DNA from 4 places in the Ruegeria sp. YTSA135 genome. Region 1 is predicted to be linked to each of the others. Evidence: riboswitches for the same ligand, from Rfam matches in the RefSeq annotation. Region 1 holds a riboswitch; each other region holds the start of a gene.
The links. Region 1 has a riboswitch for cobalamin ahead of nrdH (glutaredoxin-like protein NrdH). Riboswitches for the same ligand answer to the same signal wherever they lie in the genome.

Region 1 (4,900 bases):
TTCATGAAAGCCGCGGGATAGTAGACACGGCCGATCTTACCCTCTTTGCGGATTTCGATCTTCGAGACGATGGGGTGGATCGAAGAGGTCGAGTTGTTGATATAGCTGATCGACCCGGTCGGCGGCACCGCCTGAAGGTTGCGGTTATAGAGGCCGTGTTTCATTACATCGGCCTTCAGCACCGCCCAGTCGTCGCGCGTGGGCAGGGTCATGCCGTCGAACAGAGCTTTCACCCTGTCGCTTTCCGGCAGCCAGTCACGAGTCGTGTATTTGTCAAAGAAAACACCCGAGGCGTAATCTGACTCCTCGAACCCTTTGAACGGCGCGCCCCGCTCTTGCGCCAGATCGCAGGAGGTACGGATCGCGTGATAGGCCACAGCGGCAAAGTAAACGGACGTAAATTCAATGCCTTCCGCACTGCCATAGTGAATATGTTCGCGCGCAAGAAACCCGTGCAGGTTCATCTGCCCCAGACCGATGGCATGGCTTTCGTCATTGCCCCGGCGCACAGATGGCACCGAGTCAATCGCCGACATCTCGGACACCGCGGTCAGCGCCCGGATCGCGGCCCCAACGGTACGCCCAAGATCACCACCATCCATCGCCTTGGCGATGTTCAGCGAACCGAGGTTGCAGGAAATATCCGTACCCAGATGGGAATAGCTGAGGTCATCGTTGAACTCAGACGCTTCATTGACCTGCAAAATCTCGGAACACAGGTTCGACATATTAATCCGGCCTGCGATGGGGTTCATCCGGTTCACCGTGTCTTCGAACATCACATAGGGATAGCCGGATTCGAACTGGATCTCTGCAATGGTCTGGAAGAATTCACGCGCGTTGACCTTGGATTTGCGGATACGCTTGTCATCGACCATCTCGTGATACTTCTCGGAGACCGAGATTTCCGAGAACGGAACGCCATAGACCTTTTCCACATCATGCGGTGAGAACAGGTACATATCAGCGTTTTTCTTCGCAAGTTCAAAGGTGATATCGGGGATCACTACGCCCAGAGACAGCGTTTTGATACGGATTTTCTCATCCGCGTTTTCGCGCTTGGTGTCGAGGAACCGCATGATATCGGGGTGGTGTGCGTTCAGATAAACCGCACCCGCGCCTTGCCGCGCACCCAGCTGGTTGGCGTAAGAAAAGCTGTCCTCCAGCAATTTCATCACCGGGATCACGCCCGAGGATTGGTTTTCGATCCCTTTGATCGGCGCACCATGTTCGCGGACATTGGTCAACAATAGCGCCACGCCGCCACCGCGTTTTGACAGTTGCAGGGCCGAGTTGATGCCGCGCCCAATGCTTTCCATATTGTCCTCAAGTCGCAGCAAAAAGCATGAGATCAACTCCCCGCGCGAGGCTTTGCCTGCATTCAGAAAGGTTGGGGTCGCGGGTTGGAACCGGCCATCCAAAATCTCTTCCATGAAGGACATGGCCAGCGCCTCATCCCCACGGGCCAGTGCCAGTGCGGTCATCACAACACGGTCTTCGTAACGCTCCAGAAAGCGCTGCCCGTCACGGGTCTTCAGCGTGTACGACGTGTAATATTTGAACGCGCCCAGAAAGGTCGGAAAACGGAACTTCTTGGCATAGGCCGCATCCCAGATCTTGCGCATGAAATTCTTGGAATACTGATCCAGAACGGCTTCTTCATAATAGCCTTCAGAGACAAGATACCCCAGCTTTTCGTCCAGTGAGTGAAAGAAAACGGTATTCTGATTTACATGCTGCAGAAAATACTGCCGCGCGGCCATGCGGTCCGCATCGAACCGGATTTTACCCTCGCCGTCATAGAGGTTCAGCATCGCGTTCAGCGCGTGATAGTCCTGCTCGTTTAGGCTGCTGTCGAGCATAGGTGTCTCCCTAGTTTCTCAAGGCCTGCGCGCACGCGGGCGATGTCGGTTTCGGTGCCGGCCAGCTCAAAAGAATACAGCAGTGGCACGTTGCATTTCTGGGCGATGATGCGACCGGCGAGGGCATAGGTCGCACCGAAATTTCGGTTACCGGCGCCGATAATTCCAGCGATCCCGGCGCGCCTGTCCGGATCGTTCAGGAACTGAATGACCTGTTTCGGCACAGCGCCGCGCCCTTCGCCATCGGCATAGGTCGGGCAGATCAGAACAAACGGATGCGTGGGGCGTGGCATCTGGTCCATTCGCATCGGAATGCGCAAAGAAGGCAGGCCCAGCCGCGTGACAAAGCGATGGGTATTCCCTGACTTCGATGAAAAGTAGACCAGCGTCGGGCTCGGCGCCGACACCCTTTAGGCCAGTTGGGCGATCATGTCAGGCCGAAACCCCGACCAGTGATCGCTTCCGGCGACAACAACAGGAGCTTGACGATAGCCCAGCTCGATCACGTGGGTCATGGCGCTGTCATCTTGCGTCAGGTCAACCACGTCATAGGTAATACCTTTTGCATCCAGCGCGCGGGTGGTGGCGGTACATTGCACGCATGCGGGTTTGGAATACACGGTAATGCTCATCTGTCCTCTGTCCTTTTCATCAAAAGCCGAGGACGCCATCGCGCAGATATTCCCTGCGCACGCCCCCGAACCCTCCGTTCGTGGTTATCGTTCTTGCTTGCGGCAGGTCTCCTGGCTCGCGGATCGACGTTCAGGCTGGCCTTCCCAAAAACACTGTTTCAGTGGCGTGTTCAGCCGAACTTTCCGCTTACAGTTGCGGGGGCAGCGCCGGAATTTCACCGGTTTCCCTCTTAGTTTTCGACCGGAATCGAAATCACCGAAGCAACTTCATATTGGGTATGGAAGTAAGGCGTTGTCAATATGTAGTATGCGCTTCGTGTTAATTTCTTCGTTGGGGTTGGAGTATCAAACACGCCGCACCCTTGTATCTCCGACAGTCCAGCGCGCCATCTTTAGAAACCATTCACGCGCTGGACAAGCCAGAAAAGCGACACACACCCGATGGCATAGCCAGTGATCGACCTTGCAATCGTCTCTGACCCTGATGGAACAGGTCGTATCACATGGCGCCACAAGAATATCCCGAGCGAAAGGCTCGCAACAAAAACAAGCTGACCCGCTTCGACCCCAACATTAAAAGCCAAAAGTGCGGTCGGAATATCCCCGGAAGGCAGGCCAATCTCGGTCAGGGCGCCGGCAAAGCCAAGCCCGTGCAAAAGGCCGAAACAAAAACAGACAATCCAGGGAAACTGCTCTGACAACCTGACTTGGCCATCTTTGTGTTTGAGGATTTCCAATGCCATAAACACGATCGAAAGGGCTATCACGGCCTCGACCGGGGCGGACGGAACGTGCAACACGCCAAGCGTGGCCAGCGCCAGCGTTATCGAATGCGCCACGGTAAAAGCCGTCACAGCCCCGATCAAGCGCCATGGATCACGCACCAGAACAAACAGGGCAAAAACGAACAGGAGGTGGTCCAAACCTTCCAGGATATGCTCGAAACCGAGCCAGAAGTAATTAACGAAAACGGATGAGGTGGATGCATCTTCTGGCAGGTTCAGAACAGTCGTCTCAGGCGTAAATCGCAATGTTGCAGCCGAGGCGTCCAAGGGTTGATACCGCAACAAAACGTCGTTGCGCTGCCGTTCCAGGCCCTGAATAGTCACAGCCTGACCGGCGATCTGGGTATTGCACGCGGCGATCCACGAAGAAACCCAGGCGGCTGTGTCGAAAAAGGGCTGCGGCCCCTGCGCCGGAGTGCAGGACGCGGGCAGAATGGCGTCGACCTGCATCGGTTGCCCATTTACATCTGGTATGCGCCAAAACACCTGCCATGTACTGGGAGTAAGCTGTTTCAGGTCCAGATATCCGGGGTCAAGGGCATGCGCATGGCTGGTTTTGGGCAGGCAGACAAGCCATATCGCCAGCATCAAACCAAGCAGCCCCTTCATTCCTGCGGTTCCGGTGCTTGAATGCGGTATTGTGCGGCAAGGCTTTCATACTGCGACTCAGCCAGTTCCTGCGCTGTGTCCCGGCGCCATGCAGCCAAAACTTCTTCCCGAACCTCATTCAAAGGCGGCAGGACTTCAGGCCGTGTTTCGGTAATCCTGACAAGGTGCTGCCCATAACCGGATTGGATCGGACCAACCCACTCGCGCGGCTCCAACATAAACAGCGTGTTTGAAAAACCCTGACCGAACGTGCCATCAATGGCACTGGAAGCTGAAAGAGGTAATGAGCTTGGCATCAAAGATCCCAGGCCAATCTCAGACCAATCCTTACCTGCTTGCAGTTCGGAAAATGCCCGGTCGATTTCATCCGATACTGGTTGAGCGCCAAGAAAAATCTGATCGAATGCAATCTGCGCAGGCACCGTAAACCGCGCGACATTTTCCGCGAGATATGTGTTAAGCGTATCGTCCTCGGGGAGCACGGATGACGCAATCCCATCGAACAGAAAGTTCATCTTTTGCGCCAGCCGCGCCCGAACAATCTGATCTCCGCGATCCAGCCCCAGCTTGCGCGCCTCGCGCACAAGAACCTCTTCACGTATCCTTGCGTCAATCAGGGCCTGTAATTCATCACTGCGTGGCGCGCGTTTCCAAGTGGTTTCAAAACGGGCCGCCAAAAGGTCAACTTCGCCATTGTCGATCACTATCGTCTCGGACCGCTCAGGTGTTCCGCCCGTTTGGCCGACCAGAGAAAACCAGCCAAATATGGCTGCTCCAATCAGAATGAAGTGAAGCAGGGGCTCTTTCAAAATGCGCATGAACAATCCTGAAGCCAAGTCGTTGCTTGCGTCAATCGTAGGGTGGGGCTGTGGCGCAAGTCAAATGGCTGACTGGCGGGTTCTTCATGAAAACCAATGCTGTGACCCAGTGTCGAGACGTTTCATTGAACGCCTCGACGCCGGTGTGAGTCTTGGCTGTTTCATTTGCCGGGCGTGTACCAGATCGGCGAGGA
Region 2 (4,900 bases), on a different contig from region 1:
TCCGCGATATTTCACTGATATCCCGGCTGGTCAGATCTGTGTGCGCCACGTGAACGATCTATGTATCTTTCCCAATGAATTGCGGGCCGTATTGGTTGACGGAAGACAGGTCACGGATTGGTTGGAAATGTCCGCGAGTGTTTTTAATCGCATTCAACCCGGCCAGCACGCCGATATGATCAACACAAACCGGGCCGGGTACAATTTTGACATTCTGCAGGGTCTGACCTATCAGATCGACCTGTCTCAGCCCGCACGTTTTGACTTGGCAGGCCATCTGATTTCCCCCTCTCACCGACGTATTCGAAACACTTGTTTTAAGGGGCAACCATTGACCGCTGAACAGCGGTTTGTGGTTGCGTCGAACAATCATCGCGCCAATGGCGGCGGCCATTTCCGGTTTATGGAAGCAGCAGAGCGCATAACCCTGCCGCCATTGCTTGTTCAACGCGCTCTGCAGGATTATCTGTCCGAATCTTTGCCGCGCGACCCACTTGAGGGAGCCCCCTACCCCTTTACCTTTGTGCCCGTGCAGGGTGCGACAAGCCTGCTTCGGACAAGCCCAAAAGCGCAAGCTCATATCGCGGAACTGGATAGTTTTAACCCTCAAGTCATCGGAATAGATGATGAAGGCTTTTTGCTTATCCGATTGACGCTCTGACGGGTTGTGTTTCGCAAGAAGTTTGCCTATATCCCTGCGTGAGAGGTTGGCGCGGGCGAGCGCCTCGCCAACCTGGTCAGGTCCGGAAGGAAGCAGCCACAACGAGCCCCGCTTGGGTCGATGTCCAACCTCTCACTTCACCCTCACCAAATTTCTGCATGCGCCTAGCCTAGGCAATCAATCGCGGCCAGACTGCGGCGTTACGACGGGCAAAGGCTCCGATATGTCCTACCTTGGGCAATCCAAGCTCAGCCGGCGACAATACATGCCGGCGCGCGTTGGGTCCGAAAAGACCGGCCAGCCGCCAAACCGCCTTTGGCGGCACTACATCGTCATCGTCGAATGTAAAAAGGTCCACGGGTGTGTCTGGCGGCGCTTCGCGAGCGTCGGGCAAGGTCACCCCGATTTCAGGCAGATAGTTGCGCGGTGCGGTACTCCATCCGCGCCACTGCCAGTACACTGACGCGGGCAAATCTGCCCCGAAACCCAGCGCCTTGCCCGGCAAATAGCCCAGTGTTTTTACGGCCAATGGGGCATGACCGTACCAGAACAGCAAGGCAAGGCCGCGGTATGGCCACGGGTGATCCGACACTGTGACCAACCCGGAACAAACACAAATCATACGATCAATCTGATCCAGATCGGATTGAATCGGCCCCAACATTCCACCGATGGAATGGCCAATGCTCCATTGCTGCGCATTGGGAAACCGCTTTCGCATTTCGGCGCGTGCTGCGGGCATATCTGTCAAAGCCCAATCCGCCATCGTGGCCCGCGCCGCCTTTAGCGGGCCGTTCGGGGCGTGTCTATCGGGAAATATAGCCGAGCCGACAATTGGGTCGTACCTGACGGAATCAGAATATCTTCGGTCAGCACGGCTTGTTCGGTATCCAGCATCCTACCCTCTATCTGAACCAATCAGTTCACCTGATGTATCCGCATGGATTGCCGGGCCAAGTCAATCGGGTTTCAACATGACCCCACGTACCCCCACCAAACCAAGAGGTCGCTTGACTCAAGCCACACTGACCCGCTAGCGATGGGCAGATGGTTCTTGCCCCGGCACTCGGGGCGGGATGAAAAGGGAACACGGTGCGGTCCTGCCCGTGAAATCGGAATGGACCAAGGCCGAGACTGCCCCCGCAACTGTAAGCGGTGAGCAATGCCGAAACGCCACTGGCCGCAAGGTTGGGAAGGTCGGCAACGCGATGACCCGCAAGTCAGGAGACCTGCCATCGAAACAAAATCGAAACTCGGGCGGGGTGCCCGGACTGGTCGTCAGTACGATGACACACCTGATCCATGCCCCGGTCCATGCGCGGAGGGCGCGGTATGATCTGGAAGACAAAGACACACCAATTCTCTGCCACCGTGTGTCAGAAAACCGGCAAAACCTGTCCGGCACTGGCGCAGATGGCGCGCTCGGTCGTGCGGGCGGTTGAGACCGCGGTCCCGGCGACGACCCCTGATTTTGAATTTGCCGGCAACAGTGAGCTTTCCCATTGCCCGCAAGGCTGCGTCGCACGGTTCAGAGCGCAAAAAAACCTTATCCGTATTTACTGCGGGGCCACCGAAGATGCGCCTCTCGAAGTGCTGGAGACATTTGCGGACATGATGTTTGGCCCGGACACGGCCACGCGTCCGGCCGGAATGCTGACCACTCCGCCCTGCGCGATGCTGGAAGTCACGACCCTTGCGACAGACCCTGTCGTTACGATGGACCGGCAAATGGCGCTCTGACCTAGTGGCCTATCACGGGCCGGGCCGCCCATTGCATCTGGCTATCGGTTTCGACGGCGCATTTGCGCACAGCACGCAACCGTTTTAACGCGGTGTCCGGGCTCTCTCCGTGTTCGACCATGAGGCGCAGAACGATCATACCAGAGCGGCCGCAGCCTCCGCGGCAATGCACCAGCACCCGCCCCCCACAGGATAGGATACGCGACACTGTTGCGCCTATATCTGCCCAAGCAGTATCAACCGGCGGCGTCGGAGTGCCAAAATCCTCAATTGGCAAGTGCACCCACCTGACACCATTTGCACGCAGATCGTCCCCCAACCTGATCGCGCCTTCTTGCAGCATTTCATCCGTCGTAGTTACCGAGATCACAAGACCAGGCCGCCAATCGCGGATAGCAACGAAATCCCGTGCGTATTCATCGCCGCAGCCGGGCAGCGGCGACAAGGCAACAATGCCGTTTCCAACGTGAACTGGGTGAATGCCAAACCTGTCCACCGTGTCCCCTCTTTCATGCGTGCTTCTAAGGTGAACAAACATTCTTGCAAACGAATTTTCATCCTAGGTGGCTGTGGACGTGGGGCGCGGGGGTCTCTACGCTGCGGTTCTGAACCGAATCCGACAGAGCAGATATGAACGACACGCCCAGCCCCGCCTATCAGGTTCTTGCCCGCAAATACCGCCCGGAAACTTTTGCTGACCTTGTGGGTCAGGACGCGATGGTGCGCACGCTGAAAAACGCGTTCGAGGCTGATCGGATCGCGCAAGCCTTTATCATGACCGGTATTCGCGGCACCGGAAAAACCACCACGGCGCGGATCATTGCGAAAGGCATGAACTGCATCGGTCCGGATGGTCAAGGCAAGCCGACAACCGAACCATGTGGTCAGTGCGAGCATTGCGTTGCCATCATGGAAGGCCGCCATGTCGACGTGATGGAAATGGACGCCGCCAGCCGAACTGGCGTGAACGATATTCGCGAAATCATCGACAGCGTCCGCTATCGCGCCGCCAGCGCACGCTACAAGATCTATATCATCGACGAAGTTCACATGCTTTCGACCAGCGCATTCAACGCGCTACTCAAGACGCTTGAGGAACCGCCCGAACATGTGAAGTTCATCTTCGCCACGACCGAAATTCGCAAGGTGCCGGTGACGGTTCTGTCCCGTTGCCAGCGATTTGATCTGCGCCGGATTGAGCCCGAAGACATGATCGGCCTTCTCAGCAAGATCGCGGCGGCGGAAAAAGCTCAGATTGCGGATGACGCCCTGGCCCTTATTACGCGCGCTGCAGAAGGATCTGCTCGGGATGCGACCTCGTTGCTGGATCAGGCGATTTCACACGGGGCAGGTGAAACCAGTGCTGACCAGGTGCGCGCTATGCTGGGCCTGGCCGATCGCGGACGCGTGCTGGACCTGATGGACATGATCCTGCGTGGTGATGCGGCAGGGGCGCTGACCGAATTGGGGGCGCAATATGCCGAAGGCGCAGACCCACTGGCTGTGCTGCGCGATCTTGCGGAAATCACCCACTGGGTGTCCGTGGTCAAGATCACGCCGGACGCGGCGGAAGACCCGACAGTCTCACCGGATGAACGCGCGCGCGGTCAACAAATGGCCGAGGCACTGCCAATGCGCGTCCTGACCCGGATGTGGCAGATGCTGCTGAAGGCGCTCGAAGAGGTCTCGGCTGCGCCAAACGCCATGATGGCGGCTGAGATGGCCGTGATCCGTCTAACCCATGTGGCTGACCTGCCCAGCCCCGAAGAACTGATCAAGCGCTTGCAGGATGCGCCACCTCCGCCGCCCAATAACGGACCCGGCGGTGGAGTGGCTGCGCCGTCGCAACCTGCCGCGCATGCTCGGACGCCGGTGGCATCGTCCTACACAAGCCCCATGCGCGGAGGGGCCGGCGCACCAAGCGCCGCTTTGGCGCAGGACGCACAAACCGCACTGGCACGTTACCCGACCTTTGATCACGTGGTCGATCTGATCCGCGCCAACCGCGATGGTGTACTGCTGGACGAGGTAAAGCGCGCGCTGCGGCTGGTCGCCTATCAGCCCGGACGCATCGAATTCCAGCCGACCGAACGTGCCTCTCCGCAATTGGCGCAGCGTTTGGGGACAGCCCTGCAACGGTGGACAGGCAATCGCTGGGCGATCACGGTCGTAAACGAAGGCGGTGGGGAAACGATCTACGAAAAGGAAAACGCGGCAGAGGAGGCGTTGAAAGCCGAAGCGCGTGCGCATCCTTTGGTGCAGGCTGTTTTGGCCCAATTCCCCAAGGCGCGGATCAGAAGCATCGAAACACCGGAACAGCGCGAAGCCAAGATCGAAACCGAAGCGCTGCCCGAGGTCGAAGACGAGTGGGACCCGTTTGAAGAAGACTAGGCAAAACCGGAGCCAACGGGAAGAAAGGTCTTGCAAAAGACCGCGACAACGGGCGGGAGCCTCTGTGCCCTTGTGCGGCGCGAATACCGCCCGTATTTAAGCGACAAA
Region 3 (4,900 bases), on a different contig from region 1:
GCTCCGTCCTGTAATGCGGGGTTGAGCGGGTCGTCCGCCAAGGGTCGCGCATCAATGTCCAGACTTCGGTCATGTGGCGTCTGTATGAACCCCGGACGGCCCGAGATCATTGACGCCCACGGCCAGCCATCGGCGTCGACGCTGCCCAAGACCAGAAAGGGAAGCTTGCCAAAGAATTCTCGATGCTGGTCGGGCATGAACGGACGAATGAACTTGCGACCGAATTCCTCGATCCTATCCCGCCTACCAACACGAGATTGCATCTCACGCTCGCCAGCATGAAAGGGAGATTTCATTTCAGTGGCTTGATCGTTCATGGCAGACCTCGTGTGTTGTGGGATCGAAGGCCAGTCGCGGGTGCGACTGGCCAATTGCATAGCAGGATTAGGCTGCGTTCAAGCCAACTGCGGTGCTTGGCATGGGGACAAATCCATCCAGCGCCTCGACATTGGCCAGAAGGCGACGCACATTCGCATAAGGCTCAAGCGAGATGCCACCCTCGGGCGCGTGTGCTGTGTAGCTGTAGATTGCAATATCCGCGATGGTTGGCGCATCGCCGACCAGCCAGTCGCGGCCCTCCAAGTGGTCATCCAGCTTTTTCAGAACATTAGCCGCAGTGGCATGGGTAAACTCCATGTTCAAAGGTGCGTTGAACACGTTGATCAGACGCGCGGCGGCAGGGCCGAACGCAATCTCACCCGCTGCGAGGGTCAGGAATTTCTGCACCTCGGCTTCACCGACAGGATCAGAAGGCAGGTAGGAAGGCGCATACTTCCGGGCCAGATAGACCAAAATGGCGTTGCTGTCGCTTACAACCACGTCGCCGTCTTGCAATACGGGCACCTGACCCGCCGGGTTGAGCGTCAAGAACGGCTCGCGCTTGTGCTCACCACCCGCAAGATCCACGTCGATAACGTCGTGTTTAATCCCGGCAAGGTTGGCGAACAGACGGACCCGGTGCGAGTGACCGGATAGAGGGAAGCTGTGAATTTGGATCGTTTCGGACATCTGGAAACTCTTTCTCTGATTGAGGGTTTGGGCTGTTGATCAGCATCTGTGCCCCAGACATAGTTTGCTTTCACTTGGGCGATAATATATCAATTTGGTGAATTACTATGAACGTGGCGTAGACAATGGATACGATTCAGGGCATGCGAGCTTTTGCGGCAGTGGCAGCACATTCGTCATTTACAGAAGCCGCAAAACAGATCGGTATAAGCACTAAATTGACCAGCAAATATGTTGGCCAGTTGGAGGATCGTTTGAATGCGCAGCTTTTCAACCGAACCACCCGCAGTGTCACCTTGACCGACACCGGGCGATCCTATTACGAACGCTGTCTGCCCCTGCTGGAGCAGTTCGATGAATTAGAACGCCTTGTCCAGCAACGCCAGACAGAATTGGCGGGGCGCATACGGATTACTGCGCCGACAGGCTTTGGCTCGGCCGAATTGATCCATCTGTTAAAACCCTTCCAGACCGAGCATCCAAAGGTCTCGATCGAGCTGCACCTGTCAGATCATCATGTTTCGATGGTTGAGGAAGGCTTCGATCTGGCCATTCGGTTCGGCGTTTTGAAGGATTCGAACCTTGTCGCACGCAAGCTCACGGACATGCGGATTGTGTGCTGCGTGTCACCCGAATACCTGGCGCAGCACGGGACACCAAAAGAACCGGCAGCACTGGCAACCCATAATTGCCTGCTTCAGACCACCGGCAGCTTTTCTGACCACTGGGCGTTCAAAGCAAAAGGTCGAGAATACACGGTTCCGGTTACGGGCAATTTCCGCGCAAACTCACCGCGTGCGGTTGCACATATGGCTGCGGATGGGCTGGGGATCGGGCGGATTCCGCTTTATACGGGGCAGTCCTTTTTGGACACAGGAAAACTGCAACTTCTGTTCGAAGAGCAAGAGGCTTTATCGTTGGGCCTTTACGCGGCCTACCCGCAAAACCGCCACCTGACCGCACGTATTCGTGCGTTGATCGACCACCTTGCGGCGCAGTTTCGCGGGGTTTGAAAACGGCGTTTCGATTGCAGACCTTCGCATCGGTACACAATTCGAACCGCAGGCAGACATTTTCACCAAGCAGTACACCGGCGTGTCTGTTTCAGAGCGGAAAATGTCGCAAGTATTTCAGCGCTGGATTGGGCTTGAAATAACTTACGGCCACGAGGTGCCGACATTTGATTCTCAGGTGGCGGAGAATTGGGAAGCCGGTGCAAATCCGGCACTGCCCCCGCAACGGTAACGAAGGTCAGGCTCAGCAATCAACCACTGGGGGGAGGATCCCGGGAAGGTGCTGAGACCGGGCGCAAGCCCCTTCCAAGTCCGGAAACCAGCCTCGCTGATATGTCAAACTGCGGGTGGCGGTGGGGGCACGGGTTTCGGACGCGATCCTCACGCGCCTCCGGACTGGTCCCTCTTGTCATCTGCCCAAGCAATGCCGCGGGGCGCGGCAGGAGAGCCAGAAGTGAACAGAATTCAAAGCCTGTTGGCGCGTCGAAATCCGGCTTATGCCCTGGAACAGGCATTCTACACCGACCCGGAGATTTTTCAGACCGACCTTGAAACAATCCACTACCGCGATTGGCTATTTGCCATTCCGGCATGTGAATTGGCCAAAGCAGGCGACTATGTCACCTATAACATCGGTGCCTATCGCGTGATCATCGTGCGCGGTGCAGACAATCAAATCCGGGCGTTTCATAACACCTGCCGTCATCGCGGATCGGTGATCTGCAAAGCGTCCAAGGGCCATGCGCCCAAGCTGGTCTGCCCCTACCACCAGTGGACTTATGAACTTGACGGCTCTTTGCTGTGGGCGCGGGACATGGGTGCTGATTTCGACCCCAAGCAGCACGGGTTAAAGGCAGTGCACTGCCGCGAGCTGGCCGGTCTGGTCTATATTTGTCTGGCAGAGGACGCGCCGGACTTTGATACGTTCGCCAATATCGCAGGGGCCTATCTAGAGCCACATGACCTGGGCAATGCCAAGGTCGCTTTCGAAAGCTCTATAATCGAGAACGGGAACTGGAAGCTGGTTTGGGAGAACAATCGTGAGTGTTACCACTGCGGAGGGAACCATCCCGCGCTGTGCCGCACTTTCCCCGATGATCCGACCGTAACCGGCATCGAAGGGGGCGCTCTGCCAGCACATTTGCGAACCCATTTCGACCGCTGCGAAGCCGCAGGGCTGCCGTCACAATTTTACCTGCACGAGGATGGGCAGTACCGTCTGGCCCGAATGCCCCTGAAGGAAGGGGCCCAGAGTTACACGATGGATGGCAAATCCGCCGTGCGCCGCTGGTTGGGCCAATCACCCTTTGCTGATGCGGGATCGTTGTTGAAATTCCATTATCCGACCACGTGGAACCATTTTCTGGCGGACCATTCCATCGTTTTCCGCGTGACACCAATCAGCCCCACGGAAACCGAAGTCACGACGAAATGGCTTGTCCATAAGGATGCCGTCGAAGGCGTGGACTATGACCTGAAACGCCTGACCGAAGTTTGGGAAGCGACCAATGATGAAGACCGCCAGGTGGTTGAGGATAACCAGCAGGGCATCAACAGCCCGGCCTATGTACCCGGACCCTATTCTGCGATACAGGAATCCGGCGTTTTACAGTTTGTCGATTGGTATTGCGCAACTCTGACGCGCCGATTGATCCCTGACGCTTTAGCTGCGGAGTGACGGTTATGGACGTTGTGACCTCGGCAACAGCCGTCTGGCAGGACAGTGAAAGTTTGGAATGCGTCTCGGTCGTGCCCGAAATGCCAAATACTGCCAGCTTTACATTTCGGGCCCCTTCTGGCGCCCTGTTCAGCTACGAGCCCGGACAATTCCTGACGCTGGAAATTCCGGCACCGGGTCAACCGGGCGGCGTTGTGCATCGCACCTATACAATCTCATCGTCGCCTTCACGGCCCAGATCGATCACGATTACGGCCAAGGCGCAGTCCAATAGCATCGGCACGCGCTGGATGCTTGACAACCTGCAACCAGGCATGCGGATCAAAGCCATTGGCCCGGCAGGTTTGTTCACGAATGCCAAGAGTTCCTCTGGCAAATACCTGTTCATCTCGGCCGGTTCAGGCATCACACCCTTGATGTCGATGACAACCTGTATGTGGGATGAAGGGCGCACGCTGGACGTTGTGTTCATCAATTGTGCCAAACGGCCGTCTGAAATCATCTTTCGCCAGCGGTTAGAGCAAATGGCCAGCCGGACGCATGGGCTGAACTTGAAATTTGTAGTCGAGGAACCCGACCCGTACCGCCCCTGGACCGGATATCAAGGCCAGTTTAACCAGCTGATGCTGGGCCTGATGGCACCGGATTATCTGGACCGCGAGGTTTACTGCTGCGGCCCGGAGCCCTTTATGCAAGCTGTGCGCGATGCGCTTGCCGGTCTGGGCTATGACATGGAAAACTACCACCAAGAAAGTTTCGGCGCACCTGTTGAGACTAAAGCACAGCAACCGGAACTGGATGATGTTGTTCCCGACGACGACACCAGTGCCGAAATTCTTTTCGCAAGCTCAGGCGTCACGGCGAAGGTGGCCGAAACCGATACGGTTCTGGCGGCTGCACGGTCTGTTGGTCTGAATATCCCATCAGGCTGTACGTTCGGTGTTTGTGGAACTTGCAAGGTCAAGAAGATCAAGGGTGACGTCCACATGGTCCACAATGGTGGCATTTCAGAAGACGATATTGAGGCCGGGTATATCTTGGCCTGCTGCTCGAACCCGATCGGAAAGGTCGAAGTCGAAGTCTGACAAACAATAGTGGCGCGGGCGTCTTGCGACGCCTTCGCCAATTGGCGTTGCCCGAACTGTGCATACCGCCTGAGAGCGGGATCGCCCGCAACACGACAGCCTGCGCCTGCATTCCC
Region 4 (4,900 bases), on a different contig from region 1:
CACATCACTCAACTCCATACCCGAAGTTGACGTGCCGACGACATACCGGTGGGACTGAACGGTCAGGGCCACGAAAACCACGACAAAAAAGATCGAGCCTCCGTAGAAAATGTTGCGCGCGGACGATTTCGTTAAGATTTCCACCATTAGCTTACCTTTGCGGGCAAGGAATGGGGAATAGTTAGCCGGTGGCAATCGGACCAAGTTTGCGCAAGCGCAATGTTCTGATGATTTCCTTGCCTAGACTTTCGAAAAGGAGGAGAGGTCAATGCGAAAACCAAGCCTGGAAAATTCCAATCTGTCCTTGGAAAGTATAATGCCGTGCCGTCCGCAAACAGTTACCGTGCTCATGCGGCATTGGACGCTGTGTGTGCTGTTTGATAAGTCCCTTTCACACGAACGCGGAAGCGCATTGCGAATACGACGTGAATGATGACGCGTTTCCGCCCGAGTTATGGGAAGCAACGAAACTCTATTCTATTCTGGCCTCACTGATTGCGGCCAAAGCTCGCGGATCAAGAACCTTGATCCTTTTTCGGCGGCTTTCAACCATCCCCTTCTTTTCCCACGCACTAAGCAGGCGACTGACAGTATGCAGGGTGGTTGCAGTCATTTGCGAAAGATCCTGCCGCGTGATCGGAAAGTCGATCTCGATCCCGTCCGGGACTTTACGGCCGGTCTGATGGATAAGGCGCAGCAGCGCATTGGCGACGCGTTGTTCAACCTGTAAGGTTGAGATTTCGACGACCCGATTGTTTATTTCACCCAGACGGATTCCAACGGTCTTGTAGGTTTCGGTCGAAAAGCCGTCATATTCTACTGCGAACGTTTCCCAAAGCCGCATGGGCCAACTCAACGCGATGCTTTCGGTTGCCGTGATCGCCGTCGCTGGATAGGTCTGCCGCCCAATCGCCTTGGCAAAACCCATCAATTGTCCCGCTGGAATGTGTAGTGCAGTGACCTGTTCACCTGTCGGCGTAACCCTGACGACGCGAACACATCCATCAAGCAACAAATAAAACCGGTCGGCCGGCGCATCTTCTTCAAAGATTACGGTACCAGGTTCGTATCGGCGTGAGCTTGCCTGATCAAGGATCGTGCGCATCTGTCGGCGCTCCAGTTTTGAAAAGGGCGGCAGATGCGTCAGCAGGCTTTCGTCAAGCTGCGGTAAGGTCTTGCGCGTCGGTAGGTCGTTCATGAACCGCCTATGCCACAACATCCGGGCTAGTGGCCACTAAATCTCGCCGATCCCACCCGCGCATGACGCCGCAAGAAATTTGTTCCAGAACAATACCCACTTCCGAAAAAGGCCTATGGATCAGCCCGAGAAGCCACAACCAAAAAGTTAGCACAGTGTTTATGACAGCCTTGGCAAGTATCTGGTTTGTTGCATTTCTGCCAAGCGTACCATTTTGTCACCGCTTGTCTCAACGTTGAAAGCGACCAACGCCGCCTCGACAAAGCTCTGTATGCCGGCTGACCCAAAAGAGGCCGCAGGCATTGCCAAACCACTAGGTCAAAGCGGGCATACGCCAGATAGAAAACTCGTCGCGCTGCCCTTTGCGCGCGATCATGAGCAGGTCGCGGTGCGAAAATGTGGGCTAAGTCTATGATCGGCTCGATCCCCGACCTCCTGATCATCTGTCACGAATGCGACGGGATTGACCAGACCCTGTACGATTTGGGCATAAACTGATGCGACGACGCAGATGACTCATAGCTCATAAACTGCGGACAGCCGACCCCACCTAATCGGCGCGCACGGCAGACTTTTGAGACAGCGCAACCTGATTTTCAAGGCTTATCGCAACTTCACGATTGACAATTCGCAGTAGATACAGTCAATTTCCGCGCGTTCTGGTCCGGGTGGGATTCCATCCGGATAATAGGGAACGGGGTGCGGCCATTGCGCCAATTCCTCGACTGCCCCCGCAACTGTAAGCGGTGAGCTTTGCCGGCATATGCCACTGTCCCAAAAGGGATGGGAAGGCCCGGTTTGGCGTCGATCCGAGAGTCAGGAGACCTGCCAGAGCGATCACCCTGTCCGGACGCGGGGCGCGTCTTTGGCAACGGTCTATCCGTAGCGGTGACATTTCGCCGTCTGCGGAGGTTGTTTTCCTCCAACGACAACAACCAATCAAGACACCGAACAAGGTGTCTTATGCCCTTTCTCCGGAAAGGGGTCCGAGGGACAAACAATGAAGAAAACCGCCTTACTGAAAGCGTCAGCCGCGACAGTTTTTGCAGTTGCCACGGCTGCCCACGCGCAAGAAACGATTGATATCGGAACAATCGTGATTTCCGGGGGCTTCACGCCCATTGAAGAACAGAAATACGGCCGTGCAGCCAGTGTGATTACCTCTCAGGAGATTGAGCAGCGTGGTATCACGACAGTGCAAGACGCCCTGCGGGCTGTTCCGGGTGTGTCCGTCAGCGGATCAGGTGATGCCTTGACGCAAGTTCGAATCCGGGGCGCCGAAGCCAACCATACGCTGATCCTGATCAACGGCGTTCCGGCAGCCGGCGGTGACGGAGAATACATCCTGTCCGGCATTCAGACGGCCAACATTGAACGCATCGAGGTTTTGCGCGGCCCGCAATCCGTCTTCTATGGTTCGAACGCTTCGGCTGGTGTGGTCAACATCATCACCAAGAGAGGCGGGCTAGGTCACGAATATGGTGGCACGGTTGAATTTGGTGACGGGTACAACGCGTCCGCCCGGTATTCCTATCGTAACGATAAAGGCGGCGTCGCTGTCGGTATCGCGCGGCTGGACGATGACGGATATGACTATTCCGGCAGCAACGGGGAAAAAGACAGTGTTGACCGCACCACGATTGACCTTACCGGAGATTATTTTGTTGCCGAAGGTTTGAAACTTGGGTTTGTGTTTCGCGATTCAGATGAAAACTATGACTTCGACAGCACAGACTTCCTGGCCACTACCCCCGAGGGTTACGTCGTAGACGATCCTACCCAACGGTCTGAGCGGAAGGAGCGGCTTGGTCAGGTCTACGCTGAATACGAGGCGCGAGGAGGTCAAATGGTTCACCGTTTCAGCTATGATCGGACGGATAACGAACAATCCACCAATGGTGGTACACCGACCGAAACGGACCGGGACTCGGCCCGTTATCTTTTAAGCCTCGGCCTGGACGGGCGCGCGACGGTTGACAGCAACCACTTGCTGAACGGGATCGTGGAATGGGAAGAAGACAGCAGTTCCTCTGATCCCGAGTTTGAACGCGAAACAACATCATACGCGCTGGAGTACCGGGGATCGCTGGAGAATGGGCTGAATGTTCAGGCTGGCATCCGGTACGACGATAACAAAACGTTCCAGAATGATTTCACCTGGACACTGGCGGCGTCTTACACTCTGCCCCAAGGCGTGCGTTTGCACGGATCGGCCGGGACAGGCATCGTCAATCCATCCTATTTCGAATTGTTTGCCGACTCTTTTGGATTTGTCGGCAACCCGAACCTGAAACCCGAGAAAAACAAGTCTTTCGATCTGGGTGCCGAAGTGCCGTTCTGGGCCGGTCGCGGATTGGTTGATGTGACCCTGTTTCACGACGATCTAACTGATGAAATCACGGCGGTCTTCGATCCGGTTTTGGGCAGTTCGACCTTCATCAACCAAGCCGGGGACAGTACCCGCCGCGGGGTAGAGGTTTCGGGCACGCTTGAGGCGACAGACACGCTCGATCTGCGTCTTAGCTATACCTATATCGACGCGGAAAACCCGGATGGATCGGTGGAAGTTCGCCGCCCCCGGCACGAATTATTGCTGACCGCAACGCAAGAGTTCCTGCAAGGGCGCGGGTCTGTAACCGGCGATATTCGTTATGTGGCGGACAATTACGACACGCAATTCTTCGGTAGCTTTGAAACGAAAAAACTGCCCGACTACGTAACCGTTGATGTCGCGGCGCAATACTCACTGACCGACAAAGTCAAACTGACTGGTCGTATCGTCAACCTGTTCGACCGAGAATATTCCGACGTTTGGGGTTTCGCCAAACGCGGGCGCACCGGATATATCGGCCTGAGCGCGGCGTTTTGATCATGTGGCTGCGGTTGATTGCTGTTTGTGTTCTGGTCAGCCTGACCAAAATGGCCTGGGCGCAACCTCAGCGCGTGGTCTCGATAAATGTGTGCACCGATCAGTTGGCCATGATGCTGGCTGCCCCTGGCCAACTGATCTCGGTGTCTTATTTCGCGCGCGACAGCCGCGTGTCGGCCATGACTAAAGAAGCCATGCGCCACGGGGTCAATCACGGTCTCGCCGAAGAAATCTACCTGCAACGGCCGGATCTCGTGATCGCAAATCGCTTTTCTGCACAGGCGACGGTGGACATGCTCAAAAGGCTGAGTGTTCCTGTCGTCGTTTTCGAGTCCGCCCGCTCGCTGGAGGATATCCGCACCAACATCCTGAAAATGGGAGAGGTCCTGGGGCGTCAGTACGCTGCGGACAAGCTTTTGCAGGACTATGATGCAGGGCTTGCAGCACTAACCGCAAATGGGGCGCATGGACCACGTGCCGCGATATACTCAACGCACGGTTGGACATCTGGCGATCAAACCCTGTCTGGCCAAATTCTGACCGCGGCAGGGCTGCAAAATATCGCGACAGAGATGGGCATGACCGCCGGGGGCGTTTTGCCTTTGGAACAATTGGCGCTGTCCGACCCGGACATCGTGATCACCGCGCAACCCTATCCGGGACACAGCCGGGCCGAAGAATACTTGCAGCATCCCGTGGTCAAACATCTACGGGCGCGCTCGGGTCAGGTACTGGTGTCGGATCGCGACTGGGTTTGCGGTACTCCTTACGTCGTTCGCGCGATTGAAAACCTCAGGCGTGCACGCGAAGACTGGCAATGGGGCATTGAATGA

Region 2: linked by a shared signal. The riboswitch ahead of AC2FIT_RS03215 (hypothetical protein) and the one ahead of nrdH (glutaredoxin-like protein NrdH) in region 1 are both predicted to bind cobalamin.
Region 3: linked by a shared signal. The riboswitch ahead of AC2FIT_RS17010 (aromatic ring-hydroxylating oxygenase subunit alpha) and the one ahead of nrdH (glutaredoxin-like protein NrdH) in region 1 are both predicted to bind cobalamin.
Region 4: linked by a shared signal. The riboswitch ahead of AC2FIT_RS05005 (TonB-dependent receptor plug domain-containing protein) and the one ahead of nrdH (glutaredoxin-like protein NrdH) in region 1 are both predicted to bind cobalamin.

The regions. Positions count from the first base shown of each region.
Region 1 covers NZ_JBXWNC010000015.1:7,591-12,490, forward strand. Annotated here, with positions in the region: gene nrdE (class 1b ribonucleoside-diphosphate reductase subunit alpha) at 1-1,862, opposite strand, end outside; gene nrdI (class Ib ribonucleoside-diphosphate reductase assembly flavoprotein NrdI) at 1,844-2,248, opposite strand; gene nrdH (glutaredoxin-like protein NrdH) at 2,273-2,494, opposite strand; cobalamin riboswitch at 2,578-2,770, opposite strand; gene AC2FIT_RS17350 (HupE/UreJ family protein) at 2,887-3,888, opposite strand; gene AC2FIT_RS17355 (peptidyl-prolyl cis-trans isomerase) at 3,885-4,706, opposite strand; gene AC2FIT_RS17360 (DUF3604 domain-containing protein) at 4,868-4,900, opposite strand, start outside.
Region 2 covers NZ_JBXWNC010000002.1:47,209-52,108, forward strand. Annotated here, with positions in the region: gene AC2FIT_RS03195 (5'-nucleotidase C-terminal domain-containing protein) at 1-661, shown strand, start outside; RNA gene ffs (signal recognition particle sRNA small type) at 701-799, shown strand; gene AC2FIT_RS03205 (alpha/beta hydrolase family protein) at 831-1,403, opposite strand; cobalamin riboswitch at 1,693-1,912, shown strand; gene AC2FIT_RS03210 (hypothetical protein) at 1,870-2,103, shown strand; gene AC2FIT_RS03215 (hypothetical protein) at 2,075-2,401, shown strand; gene AC2FIT_RS03220 (protein-tyrosine phosphatase family protein) at 2,403-2,939, opposite strand; gene AC2FIT_RS03225 (DNA polymerase III subunit gamma/tau) at 3,032-4,792, shown strand.
Region 3 covers NZ_JBXWNC010000014.1:66,248-71,147, reverse strand. Annotated here, with positions in the region: gene AC2FIT_RS17025 (pyridoxamine 5'-phosphate oxidase family protein) at 1-317, opposite strand, end outside; gene AC2FIT_RS17020 (glutathione S-transferase family protein) at 385-1,008, opposite strand; gene AC2FIT_RS17015 (LysR family transcriptional regulator) at 1,134-2,021, shown strand; cobalamin riboswitch at 2,160-2,363, shown strand; gene AC2FIT_RS17010 (aromatic ring-hydroxylating oxygenase subunit alpha) at 2,446-3,699, shown strand; gene AC2FIT_RS17005 (FAD-binding oxidoreductase) at 3,705-4,784, shown strand.
Region 4 covers NZ_JBXWNC010000003.1:42,896-47,795, reverse strand. Annotated here, with positions in the region: gene AC2FIT_RS05010 (Crp/Fnr family transcriptional regulator) at 473-1,198, opposite strand; cobalamin riboswitch at 1,842-2,045, shown strand; gene AC2FIT_RS05005 (TonB-dependent receptor plug domain-containing protein) at 2,199-4,067, shown strand; gene AC2FIT_RS05000 (ABC transporter substrate-binding protein) at 4,070-4,900, shown strand; gene AC2FIT_RS04995 (FecCD family ABC transporter permease) at 4,897-4,900, shown strand, end outside.